DNA from 2 places in the Faecalibacterium sp. AF27-11BH genome. Region 1 is predicted to be linked to the other one. Evidence: riboswitches for the same ligand, from Rfam matches in the RefSeq annotation. Region 1 holds a riboswitch; the other holds the start of a gene.
The links. A riboswitch is a leader RNA that binds a small molecule or an ion and turns the genes downstream of it on or off. The one in region 1 is predicted to bind FMN.
Positions count from the first base shown of each region.

Region 2: another riboswitch for FMN. It lies ahead of DWY76_RS00725 (ECF transporter S component); the one in region 1 lies ahead of ribD (bifunctional diaminohydroxyphosphoribosylaminopyrimidine deaminase/5-amino-6-(5-phosphoribosylamino)uracil reductase RibD).

Region 1 is NZ_QVGS01000005.1:124,335-136,257, forward strand. It holds gene ribE (6,7-dimethyl-8-ribityllumazine synthase) at 1-367, opposite strand, end outside; gene DWY76_RS07075 (bifunctional 3,4-dihydroxy-2-butanone-4-phosphate synthase/GTP cyclohydrolase II) at 389-1,585, opposite strand; gene DWY76_RS07080 (riboflavin synthase) at 1,598-2,224, opposite strand; gene ribD (bifunctional diaminohydroxyphosphoribosylaminopyrimidine deaminase/5-amino-6-(5-phosphoribosylamino)uracil reductase RibD) at 2,203-3,327, opposite strand; FMN riboswitch at 3,479-3,593, opposite strand; gene DWY76_RS07090 (resolvase) at 3,913-4,416, shown strand; gene DWY76_RS07095 (hypothetical protein) at 4,561-5,076, shown strand; gene DWY76_RS07100 (aldose epimerase) at 5,135-6,016, opposite strand; gene DWY76_RS13990 (hypothetical protein) at 6,020-6,184, opposite strand; gene DWY76_RS07105 (altronate dehydratase family protein) at 6,262-7,752, opposite strand; gene DWY76_RS07110 (tagaturonate reductase) at 7,953-9,467, opposite strand; gene uxaC (glucuronate isomerase) at 9,794-11,227, shown strand; gene DWY76_RS07120 (hypothetical protein) at 11,314-11,923, opposite strand, start outside.
Region 2 is NZ_QVGS01000001.1:136,479-148,401, forward strand. It holds gene DWY76_RS00690 (cob(I)yrinic acid a,c-diamide adenosyltransferase) at 1-292, opposite strand, end outside; gene glyA (serine hydroxymethyltransferase) at 394-1,647, opposite strand; gene DWY76_RS00700 (5-formyltetrahydrofolate cyclo-ligase) at 1,898-2,470, shown strand; gene DWY76_RS00705 (cyclodeaminase/cyclohydrolase family protein) at 2,461-3,096, shown strand; gene DWY76_RS00710 (tetrahydrofolate dehydrogenase/cyclohydrolase catalytic domain-containing protein) at 3,108-3,962, shown strand; gene DWY76_RS00715 (phospho-N-acetylmuramoyl-pentapeptide-transferase) at 4,069-5,022, opposite strand; gene DWY76_RS00720 (MATE family efflux transporter) at 5,194-6,612, shown strand; gene DWY76_RS00725 (ECF transporter S component) at 6,739-7,338, opposite strand; FMN riboswitch at 7,489-7,608, opposite strand; gene DWY76_RS00730 (mechanosensitive ion channel family protein) at 7,777-8,859, shown strand; gene pta (phosphate acetyltransferase) at 9,098-10,123, opposite strand; gene pfkA (6-phosphofructokinase) at 10,503-11,477, opposite strand; gene DWY76_RS00745 (DNA polymerase III subunit alpha) at 11,648-11,923, opposite strand, start outside.

The DNA.
Region 1 (11,923 bases):
GTTCGATGTTTTCGGTGGTCAGAACACCAAAGAGGACGGGAACCCCGCTTTCCAGCGAGACCGTGGCAATGCCTTTGGAAACCTCATTGCACACATAGTCGTAATGGCTGGTAGAACCGCGAATCACGGCACCAAGGCAGATCACAGCATCATACTTTCCGCTTTTTGCCATTTTAGAGGCAACCAGTGGGATCTCAAAAGCACCCGGAACCCATGCAACATGAATATCAGCGTCCTGCACATCGTGCCGGAGCAGACCATCCATTGCTCCGCTCAGAAGTTTGGACGTGATAAATTCGTTGAATCGGGCAGCTACGATACCGACCTTGACGTTCTGAGAAACCAGCTTACCTTCAAATGTTTTCATTTTTAAATACCTCTTTCGTTGTTAATATTCCAGAAGATGCCCCATCCGTGCCTGCTTCGTTTTCAGGTAAAACAGGTCATACGGGGTCGCCGTCATCTGAATGGGTACGCGCTCGGAGATCTCCAGCCCAAACTCGGAGAGCTGATATACTTTGTCCGGGTTATTGGTAAGCAGGCGCAGGCTTTTTACGCCAAGTTCCCGGAGGATCTGTGCGCCGAGATAATACTCCCGTTCATCTCCATGGAACCCCAGAGCGAGATTGGCTTCCAGCGTATCCATGCCCTGCTCCTGAAGTTCATAGGCACGCAGCTTGTTGATCAGACCGATGCCCCGGCCTTCCTGCCGCATATAGAGCAGGATACCCCGGCCTTCTTTTTCAATCTGCGTCATGGCAGCGGCCAGCTGCTGGCCGCAGTCGCAACGCAAAGAACCAAATGTATCTCCTGTCAGGCATTCCGAGTGGACGCGGCACAGAATATTCTTTCCATCGCCAATGTCACCTTTTACCAGTGCAATGTGATGCTCTCCGTTCAGGCGGCTCACAAAACCATAAGCTCTGAAGGTGCCATACTTGGTGGGCAGGTTCACCGCCGTTACCCGATCGACCAGTTTATCGTGACACTTGCGGTACTCCTGTAAATCACGGATGGTGATGAATTTGATCTGGAAACGCTCTGCCAGCTTTGCCAGTTCAGCGGTGCGCATCATCGTGCCATCCTCCCGCATGATCTCGCAGCACAGGCCGCATTCTTTCAGCCCTGCCAGACGGCACAGGTCAACGGTTGCTTCCGTGTGACCGTTGCGCTCCAGTACACCGTTCTTTTTTGCCAGAAGGGGGAACATATGGCCCGGTCTGCGGAAATCTTCTGCTTTTGCGTGATCGTCCACACAAGCCATCGCCGTAATGGAACGCTCTGCGGCAGAAATGCCCGTAGAAGTAGAAACGTGGTCGATGGACACCGTAAATGCCGTTTCATGGTTGTCGGTGTTATGCTGCACCATCTGCGGAAATTGCAGCTTCTGGACGAAAGCCTCGGACATCGGCATACAGATCAGACCTTTGCCGTGGGTCGCCATAAAGTTGATGTTTTCGGTGGTGGCAAATTCGGCAGCACAGATGAAGTCCCCCTCGTTTTCACGGTCGGGGTCATCCGTTACCAGAATGATTTTTCCTTGCTTCAGGTCTTGCAAAGCTTCGGGAATGGTATTGAAGTTCATCGTAAACTCTCCTTAAAAGCCGCAACGCAGCAGCATTTCTTTTGTGAGCGTGTTTTGCTTCGGTGTTTCTGATGGAAGCAGCCTCTCGATATATTTTCCAACAACATCGGTTTCCAAATTGACAAAATCCCCTTTGTGCCGTTGGTTCAGGTTCGTCTGACGGACGGTGTGCGGTATCGTGGACACGGAAAAGCCCGTAGGTTCCACCGCAGCCACGGTCAGGCTGATACCGTCTATTGTGATAGAGCCTTTTTCAACGACATAGCGAAGGATCGCAGAATCTGCATGAATGGTGTACCAGATGGCCGTATCGTCTTTTCGGATATTAGCAATGCGTCCGACGCCATCCACATGGCCTGCTACGATGTGTCCGCCAAAACGTCCGTTGGCCGGCATGGCACGTTCCAGATTGACAGCACTTCCAACGGTGAGCTGCGCAAGCGCAGAACGGTTCAAGGTCTCGTGCATGACATCCGCAGCAAAGCTATCCGGGAAGAGCTGCCTGACGGTCAGGCAGATGCCGTTGACGGCGATGCTGTCGCCGATCCTGGTTTCTTCCAGAACCGTTTTTGCACGAACAGTCAGTACGGCGGAATGCTGTCCCCGATTGATGGATTTTATTGTTCCGACTTCTTCCACGATTCCGGTAAACACGGGTACTCCACCTCACTTTCGATCAGGAAATCTTCGCCAAGCTGTTCCAATCGGCTGTTCTTCAGGCGGAATGCAGCATCCGGAAACGAAACACCTGCACCCTCAATGGGTGCTTTGGCATCCCTACCTCCGAACAGCTTCGGGGCGATGTAAGCCTGTACCTGCTGCACGATGCCGCTTTCCAGTGCAGACCAGTTCAAGGTTCCGCCGCCTTCCAGCAGAATGCTGTCGATCTGCTCCTGCCCCAGCTGTTCCATCAGTTGCGGAAGATTCACATGACCGCATTGCTCTTCCAGGCAAAGGACTCGGCACCCGGTCTGTTGATATGCCGCCTGCTTCTCTGGGTCGCCGCAGCAGGTCGCAAGAATGGTGGGGACCTGTTTGGCGGTCGTGACTACCTGTGATTGCAGCGGTGTCCGCAAATGTGTATCACAGATGATCCGGACGGGATCACGGCCACCCTCTATCCGGCAGGTCAGCAGCGGGTCATCTGCCAGAATGGTTCCGACTCCCACCATAATGCCGCGGAATCGGTGTCGCTGCCGTTGAACATGAGTCCGGGCAATTTCCCCGGTGATCCATTTGGAAGCGCCTGTGTATGTGGCGATTTTTCCGTCCATTGTCATGGCGTATTTCATGGAAACGAAGGGGCGTTTTGTGGTGATATAGTGGAAGAACACCTTGTTCAGCGCATCGCATTCCTCTTGCAGAACATTTTCGGTCACATCTATGCCGTGTGCGCGCAGGATTGCAATTCCTTTTCCGGCTACCAGCGGATTCGGGTCAGCGGAACCCACGACCACCCGGTGAATGCCCGCGTCCAGAATCGCATCCACGCAGGGCGGCTGCTTTCCGTAATGGCAGCACGGCTCCAATGTCACATACATGGTCGCTCCCTGCGGATCTTCGGTGCAGGATGCCAGCGCATTGCGCTCCGCATGAGCCTGACCGTATTTCTGGTGCCAGCCCTGTCCGATGATCCTGCCCTCTTTTACGACCACGGCACCCACCATCGGGTTGGGCGATGTCCACCCGCAGCCCTTTTTTGCAAGCTGCAAAGCCAGACGCATATAGTCTTTGTCGTTCATCGTGTTGCCTCCAAAAGAAAAAGCCCTGAACAAAAACGTTCAGGGCAAGCCGAAAAAACACAAGGGATCCTTGTGCAAAAAAGAAAGCTCCAGAATGCAAACGCATCCCAGAGCAGCCTCCACAAGCGCAGGACCGTACGGGTTCTGCACTTGATATCTTCTTTCATCCAGACTGTACTGTCGGCTTCGGAGTTTCACCGAATCATGCCTTACGGCTCGTGGGCTGTACCACCGGTAGGGAATTGCACCCTGCCCTGAAGATTTATGATTCAATTACAGCGGCATTATAGCACGGCTTCTTTCGGATTGCAAGGGCATTCTGCAAACCGGGACGAAACCGGGATGAAGCGAATCGCTACAACAATAAAATCACATCGTCCGTAGGACAATGTGAACGGAGAATCCAAAGGGGCGCGGGTCGCCAGTGGCAACCTCAAAATGCGTTGCATTTTGAAGCGCTTGACCGAGCCGACAGGCGAGAGCAGCGCCCTTTGGCACACGACTTTGCTTGCATAGTCTATTCCGAACAAGACGGTACGAACGGGAGGTGCTGGAAATGGCAGCAGAAAAGACCAAGGTCTACACATGAAGGTAGATACCACTGCCATTGAGCAGGAGATCGCCGCCTATGAGAAGCAGCTGCGGCAGCACTACTCCACAAAATCCCGGCTTATGGAGGAAATCGACAGCCTTGACCCGGACGACCGGCACTTTATCGCCCGAAAATCCGACCTTGACGACCGCCTTTATAAGATGTACGATAAAATCGAAGAGGTGGAAAATGGACTGATGGATGCCCGGGCAAAGAAGCAGACCATTGAAGCTGACAAAATCACAGGCGACAACATCTATAAGATCCTGATTTGCTTTGACAAGCTTTATGCCACCATGACCGAGGCGGAACGCCGCAGACTAGTGGAGATTTTGATCGATGAGGTGCAGATCTACCCGGAACGCCAGCCTAATGGACAGTGGCTGAAGTCCGTCCGGTTCAAGCTGCCCATCATCGACCATGACCTTGAATTGAGTTTGGACAATCAGGATCGTGTTGAGGTCGTGTGTTCGATGGTTAGATTCAAAAAGCATTGATCTAATGTGAAGTAGGGTGAACCGTTTTATGGATTCTGTTACACAGCGTATAAAAATAATCCGGCAATATGAAGGAAAATAAGTAGGCCTGTGCGGTCTGGTGAAAAATAACAACACAAATAGCACAGAGAAAAGGAGCATCCCATGAACGCAAATATCAATTATGATGAGATCCCGGATACCAGTGCCGTGCAGGAGGATCTGCTTGCGGCGCTGAGCAGCCAGCATGTGACCGTGCACACGAATGAGGAGCCGGATTTCGACTACATGGAAAACGGGGATGTGGCTTTTGTGGTCAAGAACCCGCACAATGATGAGAATTTGCTCATTGAACTGGGCGGCGAGTTCTCGCTCTTCTTCGGCCTGTGGCATGGGCAGTACAAGGCCGTGGAGTACGACTACGACCGCATGAAGAAGGACATTGCAGCCATTCTGGCGGGCAATGCCGGTGCGCTGAGCCTGTATGCCGACGGCAGGTGGCAGGGCAGCGCTCTCTGCCCGGAGAAGGTGTCTGCTGATGCCGACATGGAAAAGCTGCTGGAACGCTGCTGGCAAAAGCAGGAGCCGAAGGAAAAACTGCTGGCACAGGGCGGCAGGGTGGAACTGCTTTATTGGGACCCGGCGGAAAATAAGAGCTTTATGATTCCGGCAAAGAACTGAATTATAACAAAAAGGACACACCACAACGGTGTGTCCTTTTTGTTATACGATATGAAGCTTAGACCTTCTCGATGGTGATGCTCCAATCAGCGGTCATGGCCTCGTCCGGCTCTAGCACTTCGTGCTTGCCTTCCTCGTTGACGCTGTTGGCCCAGCCGTTCCACGGCTCCATGCACACAAAGCTCTCGGCATCCTGTTGCCACAGCACAGCGTGGTCAAAGCTGTCGTCGGCATCCACAGTCACCTTGTGGCCGCTGCCGCTGTCGGTGAGGGTCATGGGGAACTGCACGCCGGTCAGCAGGCGCACGCTGTTGTCCGCACCTTCCTTGCGGGTGAGGGTGATCTTTTCCGGGGCAGTGGGCTGCTCGCCCTTGGCGCTCTCGGAACAGGTGGCGCACTTGATATCGAAGTCCACATTCTCCAGCTTGGAAGCCTTGAAGTAGGGGTGGAAGCCGAAGCTGAAGGGCATGTTGGTGTCGCCCTCGTTGATCACGGTCATGTTGATGGCGGCAGTGTTGCCCTCGAGGTTATAGTTCATCAGCACGGTGAAATCGAAGGGATAGAGGAACTTGGTCAGCGGGGTGGACTCCAAAATCAGGGTCACGCCGTCCGGGCCGACGCTTTCCACATCCCATGCGCACAGGTCGGCAAAGCCGTGGTTCTCCATGGGGTATGCCTTGCCGTCAAAGATGTGCACGCCGTTATCCGGCAGGCCGCAGTTGGGGAACAGCACCGGCACGCCGAAGCGGGGACGGTTGCACTCGGAAAAATTGGGATGACGGGTCCAGATGTACTCCTCGCCGTTCAGCGAGAAGCCGGTGATCATGCCACCGCGCTCCGGGGTGATGACCAGCTCGGTCTTTGCCTCGGCGTCGGTGATGACATACTGCTCGTAGCAGGCACCGTTTTCGGTGACGTAACGGGTGGTGATCTGATTCATAGTTCAGTCCTCCTTATGTTTCTGGTTCTGTGCCAGTTTTTCAAAATAATAATCAATGCCATAGCGGATGAGATATTTTATGACCCTTGCAATAACGGCCACGATAGCGGCAAAAATGCCGCCGTAAAGCAGAAACGCATAGATCATCATGCGAGTGGTCATAGCCATAAAAACACTTCCCTTCCGTTTTCATGCACAAAGAGGCTGCCGTACAGCCAAAGTGCCATACAGCAGCCTCGAAACGATTACAGAACGACACCGTCCTTGAAGATGGAGATCTCGCGGAAGCCGTGCTTCTCGGCCTTGGTCTGCTCACCGCTTGCAACGCGGATGACCAGATCCAGCAGATCCTTTGCAGCCTCGTCGATGGTCTTTTCGCCATCGGCGATCACGCCGGTGTTGAAGTCGATCCAGCCGGATTTCTTCTGGGCCAGCGGGGTGTTGGTGGAGATCTTCAGGGTGGGAGCCGGGGCCGAGAACGGAGTGCCGCGGCCGGTGGAGAACAGGATCAGGTGTGCGCCTGCGGCGGTCATGGCCGTGGCAGAAACCAGATCGTTGCCGGGGCCGTACAGCATGTTCAGGCCCTTGGTAACAACGGGATCACCGTAGCCGATCACGTCCATGATGGGGGCGGTGCCGCCCTTCTGCACGCAGCCGCAGCTCTTGTCTTCCAGCGTGGTGATACCGCCCTGTTTGTTGCCCGGAGAGGGGTTATCGTAGACCACCTCATTGTGGCTGATAAAGTAATCCTTGAAGCCGTTGATCATGTGCTCAGCCTTGACAAAGACGTCATGGTTGATGCAGCGATCCATCAGGAAGCCCTCGGCACCGAACATCTCGGGCACCTCGGTCAGCACGGTGGAACCGCCGCGCTGGCCCATCATGTCGGAGAAGCGGCCGATGGTGGGATTGGCGGTGATGCCGGACAGGCCGTCCGAGCCGCCGCACTTCATGCCCACCACCAGATCGGACACGGGGATAGGCTCACGCTTGAACTGCCCGGCGTAAGCGGCCAGTTCCTTGAGGATATCGCGGGCAGCGGTGAACTCGTCGTCCACCTCCTGACAGGTGAGGAACTTCACACGGTCGTGGTCGTACTCGCCCAGCTCTTCCACGAACTGATCGTGCTGCAGGTTCTCGCAGCCCAGATGCAGCACCAGAACGGCGGCAGCATTGGGGTGGCGCACCAGCGCAGCCAGCAGCTTGCGGGTCTGTGCATGGTCGTGGCCGGTCTGGCTGCAGCCGAAGGGATGGGTGAAGGTGTACAGGCCCTCGATGGAGCCGGTGACCAGATCCTGATTGTCGGCAACGATCTTCTTGGCGATGTCGTTGACGCAGCCCACGGTGGGGATGATCCAGATCTCATTGCGGATGGCGGCACGGCCGTCCTTGCGGCGGAAGCCCATAAAGGTCTCCGGCTCGACCTTGGGCAGGGGAGCCAGATCCGGGGCGGGGTTGTAACTGTACTCTACCTCACCGGACAGGTTGGTGTGCACGTTGTGGGTGTGCATCCAGCTGCCGGGAGCGGCATCTGCGGTGGCGTGGCCGATGGGGAAGCCGTACTTGATCACGTTCTCACCGTTCTTGATGGGCTTCACGGCCATCTTGTGGCCCTGCGGAATGTCCTCCAGAGCAGTCACAGAAAGACCGTCCACTTCCACCAGCGTGCCCTTGGCAATGGGGTGCAGAGCAACGACCACGTTGTCGATGGGGCTGATATGAATTGCCTGCGGCATAGTAGTTCTCCTTATCGTATCGCATAAAAGGGAATGAACCCTCTCCGTCATCGCCATGCGATGCCACCTCTCCCGAAGGGCGAGGTCTTTGCGATGAAAACTTTACGTTTCCGCAAAAGCTCCCCCCTCGGGGGAGCTGGACGCGAAGCGGACTGAGAGGGTTCACACCTCAAAGCAATGTTTCTTTTAAACAATCAGGCTTACAGGCAGCTCTTGTAAGCAGCCTCGGCACCCTGAGTGCGGATCATTTCCAGATCAGCCAGAACAGCGGCCTCGAGACCCTCGATCTTGGTCAGATCCTGATCCCACATCTGGGTGTTGGTCAGTACAGCGTGCACCAGCTGGGCTGCGGTGTCGTCCTTGTGTGCATAGTAGAAGTCCAGAGCCCATGCGTCATCCTGGATCTTGTAGGTGTTGCCGGCAGGGCGCTTGCAGATCAGGCCGTCGGCGGTGCGCTCCTGAATGTCGCTGGAATAGAAGGCAATGTAGGCTGCCAGAGACATGGTCAGGCACTTGGGCAGCTGCTTCTGCTCCTCAATGTAAGCCAGGAAGGAAGGCATGTTGCGGGCCTTCCACTTGGAGGTGGAGTTCAGGGAGATGCTCATCAGCTCGTGGTTGACGAAGGGGTTGTTGAAGCGGTCCTCAACAGCAGAAGCAAACTCTTCCAGATCCTTCTTGTCCAGCGGCAGGGTGGGGATGATCTCCTCGTGCAGCATCTTGTTCATGAAGCCGCGGATGGTGTCATTGTGCATGCAGTCACGCACAATGTCGAAGCCGGCCAGATATGCGCCCAGAACGAAGCCGGTGTGTGCACCGTTCAGGATGCGGACCTTGCGCTTCTTGTAGGGGGTAACATCGGGCACGACCATGACGTTCACGCCGGCCTTCTTGAACGGCAGCTTGTCCTCCAGCTCAGCGGGGCCTTCGATGACCCACACGCCGAACACTTCGCCCACGTCCAGAGCGGCATCATGGTAGCCGTTGGCCTCTTCCATGGCAGCCAGTTCCTTGGGATCGCGGATGCGGCCCGGAACGATGCGGTCCACCAGAGTGGAGCAGAAGGTGTTTGCGTTGTTCATCCAGTCGATGAAGGCAGGCTCCAGATTCCAGTCCTTGGCGTAGTTGTTGCAGCACTTCTGCAGCTCCTTGCCGTTGTTGTCGATCAGCTCGCAGGACAGGATGGCCAGACCCTTGTCAGCAGCGCCGTTGAATGCCTTGTAGCGCTCGAACAGCACGCGGGTCAGCTTTGCGGGGAAGCTGTTGGGAGGAACCTGATCGAACTGGCTGTCGCCCTGCGTGTAGGCGATGCCGGCCTCAGTGGTGTTGGAAACGATGGTCTCCAGATCGGCAGAACGTGCCAGTTCCAGCACTTCGTCCCACTTGCCGTCGATGTAGGGGCACACACAGTCGGACACGCAGGAGATCACGCGCTTTGCATCGACCTTCTGGCCCTTCTCACTGCCGCGCAGGTACAGGGTGTACAGGCCTTCCTGCTCGTTGATCCAGTCTGCCATCTGGGGGAAGTTGCTGATGGGCTGCACCAGCTTGACCTTGCCGTTGTAGCCGGCCTTCTCGTTTGCGATGTCATAGAAGTAATCCACGAAAGCACGCAGGAAGTTGCCCTCGCCAAACTGCATGACCTTGACGGGTGCATCCTTCAGGATGTAGCCGTTATAGCCGGTGCCTTCCAGAACCTTGTAGTTCAAAGTTTCCATCTTGTTGATCTCCTTTATAAACTTGCTTTGCTTATCAGAGAGCCTCTTTGTCTGCCCTCTGCTCCTTACCCTATTTTATGCTGTTGTATACAAATAAGTCAAGAGCTTTGTGCAATATTTTTAGCCTTAAGGTGACGATTTGGGGCATTTCCAGCGAAAAGCACAATTGTGTGCTAGAAAATTTGTCACTTTTTCAGTTGTATACATGCGCGTTTTCCGTTATACTAAAGGTAAGACAAACCTGCCCGTGCAGGCGGGCGTCCCGTTGTACACAAGGTTTGACGGATTTTTAACAAAAACCACCAGAGAAAAGGAGTTATCGACCCATGAAAGCATTTATGGATAAGGAATTCATGCTCCAGTCTCCCACTGCTCAGCATCTGTACCACGACTACGCTGCGGATATGCCTATCTGCGACTACCACTGCCACATCCCTCCCCGTGAGATCTACGAGAACCGCCGCTTTGAGAACATCGCTCAGGTATGGCTGGGCGGCCGCAACCCGGACGGCAGCTACTTCGGCGATCATTATAAGTGGCGCGTGATGCGTTCCAACGGTGTGCCCGAGGAGTACATTACCGGTGATAAGCCCGACCGCGAGCGCTTCCAGAAGTTTGCAGAGGCTCTGCCCATGGCCATCGGCAACCCGATGTACCACTGGACCAATCTGGAGCTGCATGTGTTCTTCGGCTACGACGGCGTGCTGAACGGCGATACCGCTGAGGAAGTCTGGAACCTGTGCAACGACAAGCTGCAGCATGATCCCAAGCTGACTGTCCGCGGCCTGATCGAGCAGTCCAACGTTGCCTTCATCGGCACCACCGATGACCCCATCGATGATCTGTACTGGCACAAGAAGATCAAGGAAGATCCCACCATCAAGTTCACCGTGGCTCCTTCCTTCCGCCCCGATAAGGCCATCAACATCAACAAGCCCGGCTTTGCCGAGTACATGGGCAAGCTGGCCGCTGTTGTGGGCAAGGAAAAGCTGGCCTGCATCGACTGCGTCACCGATGCCCTGACCAAGCGCATCGAGTTCTTTGCCGAGATGGGCTGCCGCGCTTCTGACCACGGTCTGGATTACATCCCCTACCGTGAGGCCACCAAGGAAGAGGTCAACGCCATCTACCAGAAGGTGATGGCCGGCGAGACCTGCACCGTGGAAGAGGCTGAGAAGTACCAGACCTACATCCTGATCCATCTGGGCAAGCAGTATCACCGTCTGGGCATCGCCATGCAGATCCACTACAACTGCCTGCGCGGCGTGAACCGCAAGATGAACGCTCTGCTGGGACCCGACACCGGCTATGATATGATTAACACCGCTACCTGCGGCGGCGAGATCGCAAGCCTGCTGAGCGCCCTGAACGACACCGACGAGTGCCCCAAGACCATCATCTACAGCCTGAACCCCGCCGACGACGCACAGATCGGCACCATTCTGGGCTGCTTCCAGAACAGCGAGGTGCCGGGCAAGATCCAGCACGGCTCCGCATGGTGGTTCAATGACCACAAGATCGGCATGGAAGAGCAGATGACCCGCCTGGCAAGCCTGGGCCTGCTGGGCAACTTCGTTGGCATGCTGACCGACAGCCGCAGCTTCCTGAGCTACACCCGTCATGACTACTTCCGCCGCATCCTGTGCAACATCATCGGCCAGTGGGTCGAGGATGGCGAGTATCCCAACGACGAGAAGGCTCTGGAGAAGATCGTCAAGGGCATCTGCTTCGACAACGCAAAGCGCTACTTCAACCTGTAAGAAGTTCTGCCTAAACTGAATAAGGCAATAGAAAGCCCCCGGAACGGATTACCGTTCCGGGGGCTTTTGCTGTAAGCAGATAATGTTTACTTTACAAGGCTGCGCAGCACAACGCGGGCAGTGGAAACGTCGGAACCGAGCAGGGTGTCGTAGGCATTCAGGATGTCGCGGATGGCCTGCAGGTTGTCCTTGGTCAGGGTGTAGGTCTTGGTGGAGCCGTCCTTGCCGGTAAAGGTGGCAGTGACGCTCTTGGCGGCAAGCCACTCGTTCAGCCAGCTGGTCTCGTCGTCCATATCGAACAGCTCATAGTCAAACCATGCCTTGAGGTCATTGTCGTAGCCGCCGATGAACTCTTCATCACAGGTGAAGTCGTAGTAGTTATCCTCGGTCTCTACCCGAACAGATTTCATGTCCAGCTTTTTATTGCCGAAGTAGGTCATGCCCAGACTGAGATACACGGTGGGATCATCGTTGGTAACGAACAGGTAGGGGTACAGACCGCAGGAGGCCTTTTCCATGCTGGCCTCCTCGTAGGGAGAATCGATCTGCCAGCCCTCGGCCTCGCTGTCATAGGTGACAGTGAGCTTGGACAGGGCAGAGCGCAGCTGCGCCTCCGACACCGCATTGGTCACAGAAAGCTCTGCCGGGGCAGGCTCGTCCGGAAGAGCAGGGCTCAGGGCAAAGGCGGAGACGCCG
Region 2 (11,923 bases), on a different contig from region 1:
GGTCGGCAGGGGCGGCCATGGCAGCTGTGAGGTTCGCATTCTGCAGCTGGCGGGTGGCTTCCTTTTCCGCTTCGTTCATCTGGAACACGAATTTCTGCCCCGCCTTGCCGCGGTACACCTTTGCACCCAGCTGTTCCAGCAGCGGCACCTCGCCGCTTTTGCCGCCTTTGAGGAACTGCAGGATCACCACCCGCTTTCCGCTGCCCATGGCCCGCAAAGCAAGGCCCATGGCAGCGGTGGTCTTGCCCTTGCCATCACCGTAATATAGATGTAACAGCCCTGTACGCTTCATGGTCATTTCTCCTTTTGTCTTTGCGTTTATGGTAACACAAACCCAGCAAAAAAGGAAGAGGAAGCACCCGAAGGCGCTTCCTCTTTCAAACAATGCGATATTTACTGATACAGAGGGAAATCCCGGGTCAGCTTCAGCACACGGTCACTGATCTCGTCCTTCTTCTCGTCGTAGTGCCAGATGCAATCGGCGATGCAGTCGGCGATCACCTTCATCTCGGCCTCGCCCATGCCGCGGGTGGTAACAGCCGGGGTGCCCAGACGCACGCCAGAAGTCACGAACGGGCTGCGGGTCTCGCCGGGGACAGTGTTCTTATTGGCGGTGATGTGCACGCTGTCCAGACGTGCTTCCAGCTCCTTGCCGGTGCACTCCTCGTCACGCAGGTCGATCAGCATGAGGTGGTTGTCGGTGCCGCCGGATACCAGCTTGACACCGCGTGCCTGCAGCTCTGCTGCCAGAGCCTGTGCATTCTCCACGATCTTGCGGGCATATTCCTTGAACTCCGGCTTCAGTGCTTCACCAAAGCAGACAGCTTTTGCGGCAATCACATGCTCCAGCGGGCCGCCCTGGGTGCCGGGGAACACGGCAGAATTGATGCGCTTTGCAAGAATGGGATTGTTGGTCAGAATCAGACCGCCGCGGGGGCCGCGCAGGGTCTTGTGGGTGGTGGTGGTAACAACATCAGCATACGGCACAGGGCTCTGGTGATAGCCGCCTGCCACCAGACCGGCAATGTGGGCCATATCCACCATCAGATATGCACCATAGCCGTGGGCGATCTCAGCGATCTTCTCAAAATCGATGGCACGGGGATATGCAGACGCACCGGCCACGATCAGCTTGGGGTGCACCTTTTTAACCTGCTTTTCCAGCTCAGCATAGTCGATCACGCCGTCGGCATTGACACCGTAAGAGACAAAGTTATAGTTCTTGCCGGACATGTTCACCGGAGAACCGTGGGTCAGATGGCCGCCCTGAGACAGGTCCATGCCCATGACAGTATCGCCCAGATCCAGCAGAGCAAAATAAACTGCCAGATTGGCCTGTGCACCGGAGTGGGGCTGAACATTGGCATATTTTGCGCCGAACAGCTTGCAGGCACGCTCGATGGCAATGTTCTCCACCTCGTCCACATAGACACAGCCGCCATAGTAGCGCTTGCCGGGCAGGCCCTCGGCGTACTTGTTGGTCAGGATGCTGCCCATTGCGGCCATGACGGCGGGAGAGACGATATTCTCACTGGCGATCAGTTCAATGTTCTGGCGCTGACGGTTCAGCTCGCGATCCATGGCTGCGGCCAGCTCCGGATCAACGGTATTGACCAGACCGATGGTGTCCATCATTTCATTGTACATAATATTCTACCCCTCTCAATTTCCGGAGAAAGCCCCGGATCTCTGGATCTCTTCAAGCCACCCTGCTCCGCGCACGAACCGAATTGCTTTCTTTTATCATAGCAGAAAGCTGCAGAATCTTCAACTTCCATTTTGCCAAAAGGCTTGCTTTTTTCGTCTGAAGTGTTTATTATACTTGTATAAAAATGCAGTGCCGTTTTTGTATATTTTTCAAGTCAGTCAACCTTCAGATGAAGCGAGGTGTTCTCTGGTGACGGTCAGTGAAGCAAAGCAGACCCAGCGCAAAGCGGGCCGTGCCGCACGCAAGGCTCTCGGCCCGGAAGAACGTAAGGCTGCAAATACCGCTTTGTGCGCATTCCTCTGGCAGCTGGCTGCCGTGCAGAATGCGCAGACCATCCTGCTGTACGCAGCGTTTGGTTCCGAAGCCGACCTTTCTGCCCTTGCGGAAAAGGCGCAGGCGCAAGGCAAAACGTTGGCCTATCCGGTGTGCGGCGAGGCGTATTCCCTTACAGCCGCTGTGCCCGGCCCGGACGGCTGGGAGATGGGACAGTACGGCATCCGCACCCCCATCCTGAGCCGGTCGGAGATTCTGCTACCGGAAGCGCTGGATCTGGTCCTTGTACCCTGCACGGCTTTTGATGCAGACTGCTTCCGGGTCGGCATGGGCAAGGGCTATTACGACCGGTATCTTCCCCGCTGCAAAAACGCGGTGAAGATCGGCATTGCATTTGAGGCACAGCGGGTGGAACATGCTGCCGTAGACGAGCACGACCAGCGGCTGGATGCCTACGTAACAGAGAGGGGTATTTACAAATGGAAATGACTAAGCTGAGCTGCGAGAAATTTCTCGCAGAGCTGGCCAGCAAAGCCCCCACGCCGGGCGGCGGCGGAACGGCGGCGCTGGTGGGTGCAGCCGGTGTAGCGCTGGGCAATATGGTGGGCAACCTGACCACCGGCAAAAAGAAATATGCCGCCGTGGAAGCAGACATTCAGGCCCTGAACACAAGGGCCGATGCCCTGCGCAAAGAGCTGGAGGCGCTGGTGCAGGCCGATGCCGATGCCTTTGCGCCGCTGGCTGCGGCCTACGGCCTGCCCAAGGACACACCAGAGCAAGCTACACACAAAGCCGCCGTGCTGGAAAAGGCGCTGGATGCCGCCTGTGCCGTGCCACTTGAGGTCATGGAAAAGTGCGCCGAGGGCATTGCTCTGGTGGAAGAATACGCCGCCAAAGGCAGCGTGATGGCCGTCTCGGACGCAGGCTGTGCAGCCGCTCTGTGCAAGGCAGCCTTGCAGGCCGCAAGCCTGAATGTGTTCATCAACACAAAGCTGATGGCAGACCGTGAGCGCGCTGCTGCGTTGGACGCAAAAACAGACAAACTGCTGGATGAATTTGTGTCGCGGGCAGACGCTGTTTTTGCATCCGTGACGAACAAATTGCGGAATAAGTGAGGAAAAGTATTATGGCAACGATTTTGAAGGGTGCACCCGTTGTAGCCGCTATGAACGAACGCAATGCGGCGCTGTGTGAGCAACTCAAGGCAAAAGGCATCACTCCCACGCTGGCCGTGGTGCGTGTGGGTGAGCGGGAGGACGACCTCTCCTACGAGCGCGGCGTGATCGCCCGCTGCGGCAAGGTGGGCGTGGAGGTAAAGCAGTTTCTTCTGCCAGCCGATGCTTCGCAGGACGATCTGCTGAAGGTGATCGCCGAGGTGAACGCAGAGGATACCATCCACGGATGCCTGCTGTTCCGTCCGCTTCCCAAGCAGTTCAATGACCGCACTGTGCGTGCGGCGCTGGCTCCGGAAAAGGACATTGACGGCATCACGGACGATTCTCTGGCCGGTGTGTTCACTAATACCGATCTCGGCTATGCTCCCTGCACCGCGCAGGCCTGCCTTGAGATCCTGAAGTATTACAACATTCCGCTTTCCGGCAGGCGCGCTGTCGTAGTGGGCCGCAGCCTTGTGGTAGGCAAGCCCGCAGCCATGATGCTGGACCGCGAGAACGCCACCGTGACCATCTGCAATTCCCGCACGCAGAACCTGCCCGCCATCTGCAAGGAAGCAGATGTGGTAGTAGTGGCCATGGGCAAGATGGGCGCCGTGGGTGCCGACTGCCTGCGTGAGGGCCAGACCGTGGTAGACGTGGGCATTCATGTGAACGAAAATGGCAAGCTGTGCGGTGACGTAAAGTTCAGCGAAGCAGAGCCGGTAGTGGATGCCATCACGCCGGTACCCGGCGGTGTGGGCACTGTGACCACCTCGGTGCTGGTGGGCCATGTCGTGCAGGCTGCAGCAAAAAAGGCCGGGCTGTAACGAATGATAGAACTATAAAATAAAAGACGCTTGATACACTGCTGTATGCTTCCCTGCCGGGAAAACATATTCAGACAAGACCAAGCGTCTTTTTGATTGCTATATTTTAGCCGCGGACAATGAGCAGCAGCAAAGCCGAAGCCACACACTGCATGATCAGCCAGCGGGCCACCACCTGCTCGTCGCTCCAGCCCTTATTCTTGCGGGCGTGGTCGTGCAGAGGGGTGCGGGTGTTCTTGAGGATGGAAATGTGCAAAAAGCGCTTCAGGCTGATCTTCAGGATGCCCAGACTGCCATCCACGATGAACACGATGGCTGCCAGCAGGAAGGCAAACGGATGGCCGCATTTGAGGGACAGCATTGCGATAAAGAAGCCCATTGCGCGGCTGCCGGCATCGCCCATCAGCAGGCTGGACGGCTTTGCGTTGGACCACAGATAGGCCAGCAGCGCGCCCATGAACACAACGCCTGCGGTGCCGTACTCGGCCAGCTCTGTTTTATAGGCCAGCAGGTAGGTGCCGATGGTCACCACTGCAACACTTGCCGAAAGGCCGTCCACGCCGTCGGTGCAGTTGACCACATTGATGCTGGTCCAGATCAGAATAACGATCAGCAGCAGGTACACAGCATACGGCAGAGTGAAACTCCACTGCAGGAAATTCACACCGCAGCCGTTGAAGTTGAGGTAGGTCACACCTGCAACAATGGCAATGGCAAAATCAATGATACCCTTTTTATACTCGTTCCATGCAGTTTCAGCAGCATCGTCAAAGTAGCCGGACAGCATGGATGCAATGAGCAGGATGGTGTAGATGACGTATTCCACCTTGAACGGCAGGAATGCCAGCGATACCAGTGCGATGCACAGCACGAAGATCAGGCCGGAACCACGGGCCTTACCCTTGGAAAGCGCACCGTTCACCGCAAACTCGCGGCCATGGTCGTGCGGAAGCTTATCGTGAAAAACGGAGTCCATCAAAGCCGTAAGGGCAAACGCCAGCAGGAATGCCAGAGCATCGACACCGCGCTGTCCTACGACCGAAAGCAGTGATTCGATCATATTCAAAGTTCCTCTTTCTTTTATGTTTGTGAGAGAAGTGTATCACGCTATCCATAAAAAATCAATCATTCCCGGAGAAAAATCCACGTTTGATTGACTTTCTGCAGCACCGCACTTATAATAGTATATCAGTCTGTCGAAAAAGTTATTGTTTCTATAAAAGGAGAACTCATGTCCATCTCTCTTGAGCAGCTTTCGGCGCAGATGCGCCGGGGCGAACAGGTGCCGCTGCGGCACACCATGCAGGTGGTGCTCACACTGAGCATCCCATCCATCCTCCAGCAGATCGTGGTAACTGCGGTGGAGTACATCGACGCAGCCATGGTGGGGCATATCGGTGCATCTGCTACGGCATCCATTGGCATCGTCAGTTCCAGCACGTGGCTCATGCATGGAATGCTGGCCGGTCTATATATGTCCTTTGCCATTCAGGTGGCACAGTATCTGGGTGCAGACCGGCAGGACGATGCACGCGGTGTATTGCGCCAATCTATGATCTTCAACCTTGTGGTGGGCCTTGCAGCTGCGGCCTTCGGCATTGGCATCAGCCGCTTTCTGCCCGGATGGCTGGGTGCCGACCCTTCCCTGCAGGCGGATGCTTCGGCCTACTTTGCCATCTGGTCGGCTTCCCTGCCCTTTTTGATGATCATGGGAACCTACTCTTCCATGCTGCGTTCCTCCGGCGATGCCCTGACACCGGGCCTTATCAGCGTGCTGACCTGCGTGCTGGATGTGATCTTTAACTTCTGCCTTATCAATCCCACCCGTGAGATGGTGGTGTTTGGCCGCACAATGACCGTCTGGGGCCTTGGCTGGGGGGTACCGGGCGCAGCACTGGGCACCGCCCTTGCTACCGCTATCAGCGGTGTGCTGACCCTTGCCATCCTGCTGCTACGGGACGGCCCGCTGTGCATCCGCAAGCCCGGCTCCTGGCACATTACCAAAGCCTGCCTGCAGAACCTGTGGAAGGTAGGCGCACCGCTGGCCGCAGAGCGTGCAGTTCTTTCCTCGGCGCAGGTGCTGCTCATCCGCATCGTATCCGGCCTTGGCACCACCGCCATTGCTGCCAACAGTCTGGGTGTGAGCGCCGAAAGCCTGTGCTACATGGCAGGCTATGGCATTCAGGATGCATCCCTTGCACTGGTGGGGCAGGCCGTGGGCGCAAACCGTCGGGATATGGCAAAAAACTTTGCCTGGCTGTGCACCGGCATGGGCATAGGCATCATGGCGCTGACCGGTGTTGGCATGTACATTTTTGCGCCAAACCTGATGGGTATTTTCACCGCAGATGCGGCAGTTATTGCGCTGGGCGCACAGGTGCTGCGCATTGAAGCACTGGCCGAACCGATGTTCGGTGCCAGTATCGTTGCCAGCGGTGCCATGCAGGGTGCCGGAGACAGCACGGGATGCTTTGTGCTGAACCTTGTCAGCATGTGGGGCATCCGGCTCACGCTGGCTTCCCTGCTGGCTCCGCATTTTGGGCTGGTGGGCGTATGGATGGCCATGAGCTTTGAGCTGACCATGCGCGGTGTGCTGTTCCTTGTGCGGCTGGTACGCGGCAGATGGCTGGACAAAGGGGCATTAGCCTGATCGACCGCTGGCGGATATATTTTCCTCTAAATAACAGCTCCCCGGCCGGGAACCGCACTGCGGGACCTGACCGGGGAGTTTTGCTGTGGTTATACGATTTGAGAAGAAGAAAAAATGGAGAACAAGTTACTTTCTGCCGTGCAGGATGGGAGACAGCGGCTTGTAGATCAGCATGCACAGCACTGCATCCAGCAGGCCTTTGACCAGCGTGAAGGGCATATTGAAGATGACAAGGCACTTGATGAGGCTGTCTGCAGAAGGCAGGATGGCCTGATACATGCCGAGGATGGCTTCCAGCGGCATGTGGTAGAACTGCACATAGGCCGGATAGGTGATGAAGTAGTTGGACGGTACGCTGAACACAGCCATGGCTGCAGCGCCTGCAATAGCACCAATGATGGCGGTCTTGCGGCTCTTGTGGTGCTTATAGATAACGCCTGCCACAGCGGAGAAAACCGCACCCAGCATGAAGTTGCACAGCTCACCCACGCATGCAGTGGAAGTGCCCTTGATAACGATGTGCAGCAGGTTCTTCATAAAGCTGATGACCACACCGTACACCGGGCCGAGAGCAAAGGCACCCAGCAGAGCCGGCAGGTCAGAAAAGTCCATCTTGACGAAGGACGGAATGAGCATCGGAATGGGAAACTCAATGAACATCAGGATAAAGGCCACCGCGCTGAGCATGGCGGCAACAGTAAGATTGTGAGTCGTGCTTTTTTTCATGGTAATGATCCTTCCCGGGGTAAGATGCCCCTTACAAAAATTGTTCCGAAAGCTCTTTTCGTATCTTGTTTTTTGGAACGGGAAGGACAAATAGAAAAGCGCCCTGCTGCAACAAAAACACTGCAACAGGGCGCGTAGACAACGATTTGCCTGCCGTTTCTTGCATCCGGACTATACCGTTGGTCCCGGAGTTGCACCGGGTCAGCACCCTTGCGGGTGGTCGCGGACTTTACCGCCAGTGGGGAATCTCACCCCGCCCTGAAACGAACTTTCTGGCACAAAGTATAGCGTGGCAGGCCCAGCTTGTCAAGAGGGCATCTTAAAATTTGTGCAAAAAATGTCAAAGTAACTCTTTCAAGCTCCCTTCTCTGTAAGCTCTTGCCCGGGTGGGTGCGGTATGGTATCATAGATGGGTCGTATAAAATTCAGGAGGTTATCATGATCTTTTCTATTCGTGATCTTTCGTTTGAGTTTGGCTCTGTGCTGCTGGAGGGTTGGTTTGCACTGGCTGCGCGCGCAGGGTGCGCGCTGCTCATTCTGCTTGCCGCATGGCTGGTACGCCGCTGGCTGAGCAAAAAGGGCATTCCGGCACTGCTGGCCCGCAAGTGGCACTTTAACGGCACTCCCATCCTGCTGCGCAGCTTTGCGGTACCCATCCAGCGCATGTGCACTGCGGTTGGCGTATATCTGGCGGCAGCTTCCCTGCCCTGGGCCATTCCCGGCATTGCCAAGCTGCTGTTGGTCTGCTTCCGCCTTGTCATGACCCTGCTGGTCTGCGAAGGCCTGTATGCGGCATCGGATCTGGCCGACCTGCTGCTGGCTTCCTGCAGCCCGGAGATCCGCTCCAACAAAACACTCTGCTCTTTGCTGGACACCGCCTACAAGGTGCTGGTGATCGTGCTGTGCGTGGCAGCGTTGGCACAAGAAGTGGGCTTTCCCATCGGCAGCATTGTCGCCGGTGCCGGTCTGGTTGGTCTGACCATCTCGCTGGCCGCACAGGAAAGCGCCAGCAACCTGTTTTCCGGCATCGTGATTCTGCTGGACAAGCCCTTCTCGGTGGGCGACTGGATCACTGTGGGCGATGTGGAAGGCGAAGTGATCGACATCAACTTCCGTTCCACCCGCATCCGCTCGCTGGATAAAACCATCAATGTGGTGACGAACAGTAAGATCTGCTCTTCCACCGTGCAGAACGCCGCCCTGCGCACCATGCGGCCCTACAAGTTCAATCTGGGTGTCACCTATGGCACCACCCGCCCGAAGCTGGAACAGCTGATGAAAGACTTGCAGACCATGCTGGACGCAAGCCCTTACACCAACAAGGGTACCAACATCGTACAGCTTGCAAACTTTGGCGATTCCAGCATCAACATTCTGGTCTCCGCCTACCTGCTGACCAACGCCTACGCGGAATTTTTGCAGATGCAGAACGACCTGAACCTGAACATTATGGACATCATGCAGGCCGACGGTGTGGATTTTGCGTTCCCCTCCACCAGCGTGTATATCGAAAAGAACTGAGCAAACCTGTAAAGGGGCTGTTGCAAAATAGCGCCAACGAAAAGCGGAAAGCAAAAATCTCATCTTTTTCCCTCAAAAAGAGTAGAATTTTTCGGAACTGAAAATGCAAAAAGCTGAGCACCTGCCTTTTCACAGATGCTCAGCTTTTCTATACTCATTTTTTGAAATCTGCCTTTGAGACCTCAACATTCTGCCCGTTTTGTACGGTGAATGCGGCGGCTATTTTCAATCAGTCAGCTCAAGACTGGCAGGCAGTGATCAGGCTCATCTTGTAGACCTCGTCGGCGTTGCAGCCACGGGACAGGTCGTTGATGGGAGCGTTCAGACCCTGCAGGATGGGGCCGTAAGCTGCATAACCACCCAGACGCTGAGCAATCTTATAGCCGATGTTGCCGGCCTCGATGCAGGGGAAGATGAAGGTGTTGGCCTGACCAGCCACCTTGCTGCCCTTGCACTTGACCTGTGCAACTTCGGGAGCAACGGCAGCGTCAAACTGCAGCTCACCGTCCACAGCCAACTCGGGATCCATTTCCTGAGCCTTGATCACAGCGTCATGGCTCAAAGCAACGGTGCCGCCCTTGCCGGAGCCCTTGGTGGAGAAGCTCAGCACAGCAACCTTCGGATCGATGCCGAACAACTTTGCGGTCTTAGCGGTCTCAATAGCAACCTCAGCAAGCTTTGCAGAAGCGGCGATCTTGACCTCGCCGGTAGCCTTATCAATGGTATCGGTATAGTCGATGTTAACAGCGCAGTCGCCCATGGCAATGCGCTTCAGGCCCTCTTCACCGCAGTCACGGTCCAGAATGAAGCAGGAGCTGACCAGATGTGCGCCCTTCTTGGTCTTGACCAGCTGCAGAGCGGGACGAATGGTGTCGGCAGTGGAGTAAGTAGCGCCGCCCAGCAGGCAATCAGCCTTGCCCATCTTCACCAGCATGGTGCCGAAGTAGTTGGACTTCTTCAGAAGAGCGGTGCACTCCTCAGCGGTCTGCTTGCCCTTGCGCAGCTCCACCATGGTGTTGACCATCTCATCGAAACCGGCATAGTTCTCGGGGTCGATGATCTCGGCAGCGGAAATATCAAAGTTACCGGCGGCAGCAGCAGCCTTGCACTCAGCCTCGTTGCCCACCATGACGACCTTCAGCACGCCCTCGGCCAGCAGCTTTGCAGCGGCCTCCAGAATGCGGGGATCATTGCCCTCGGTGAAAACGATCGTCTTGGGATTTGCCTTCAGCTGTGCTACCAGCGGTGCAAACATATCAGCCATTGTGATTACCTCCGAATTTACTTTCCAATATTCACATCCAGATATCTGTTGGACACAAGGATGCCTTTCTCTTTTATTCTAGCACATACGGCAAAAAGTTCAAGACAAAATTGGCTTTTTGTGCTACAATTTTTGCCTCACGCATAATCGTTATTTTCCTGCCAAAGTAGTAAAACACGCCCTGCGTATTCCTCCACAATTTCCCGTAAACCGCCTTCCACAAATTTCAATTTTAAGCTATGCACTTTTCATTCGCGATTTTTCTTTTTTAAAATGCAGAAAGTTCCAGTCAGTTCATATTTTTTGCGTTAAAACGCAAAAAAGAGCCACCCTCCCGATCCTTCGAGAGAACAGCTCCATAGTATTGGCTTTATAAATATCAGATAGAAATGGTGTTACACACGTCGATCAGCACCGGGTCAAGCGTCTTGGTCATTTCAAGAGCTTCATCCACAGGGTAATCCACCAGCTTTTCGCCCTTCATGCCGACGATGCGGTTATACTTGCCCTGCTCCAGCAGGCACACGGCATGGTAGCCCATTGCAGAAGCGTTCACACGGTCACGCAGAGTGGGAGAACCACCGCGCTGGACATGGCCCAGAATGGTGGCGCGGGAGTCGATGCCGGTGCGTGCCTGAATCTCGTTTGCGATCTCCTGTGCATGGCCGACACCCTCGGCAACGATAATAATGAAGTGACGCTTGCCGGTCTTCTGAGTCTCAGCGATCTTATCCAGAATATCACGCTGCATGTCAAATTCCTTCTCCGGCAGTAGAACAGCCATAGCGCCGGAAGCAATTGCAACATTCAGAGCAATATAACCGGCGTTGCGGCCCATGACCTCGACCACACTGCAGCGGTCGTGGCTCTGGGTGGTATCGCGCAGCTTGTCGATCATCTCCAGCGCGGTATTCATGGCGGTATCGTAGCCAATGGTGTAATCGGTGCAGGAAATATCGTTGTCAATAGTGCCGGGCAGACCGATCATCGGAATGCCGCGGTGGGCCAGCTCACGAGCGCCGCGGTAAGAACCGTCGCCGCCAATAACCACCAGCGCATCAATGCCCAGTTCGCGGCACTTCTCTGCACCCTTGTCCTGACCTTCCTTGGTCTTGAATTCCAGACAGCGGGCGGTATACAGAATGGTACCGCCTGCAGAGATGATGTTCGACACACTGCGCAGGTTCATTTCAAAGCATTCGCCGTTCAGCAGGCCATTGTAGCCACGCTGAATGCCGATCATGCGGTAACCCTTATGCAGGCCGGTACGGACTACGGCGCGCACGGCAGCGTTCATGCCAGGAGCATCACCACCGCTCGTCAATACGCCAATCGTTTTGATCTGCTTTTCCATACGAGAGTTTCCCTCCAATTTGTTTCTTCATTTACCCAATGGTATCACAGCGTTCTCCGTTTTAACGCTGTCCAAAGCACTTCATTTGCCTTGAATCATTATAACACAAACGCCTTATTTTGGAAACAGCCATCCCGCCGGATTTGCGTTAAGATTCGTGCACGGAAATGTCATTTTGTTGCAATGTTGTCCGTTCCGACCAGCCTTTCCAGCTCTTTGAACAGCAGCGGATGGCCGGATGCGTACAGATGGCGCGGCACACGCAGATACTGCTTGGTATCGGTCAGATACAGGAGCACCGGCATGTCCCCATCAAAAATGCCAAGCAGATTGACCACCTTTGCATATTCCCTGCTGCTGCGGGAAGGCACACGGATATACAGCTTCTTTGCTGCCGTTTTCATCGGGTCCGGCCTGCCGTTATCCAGTCGGGCCGGATCGTAATT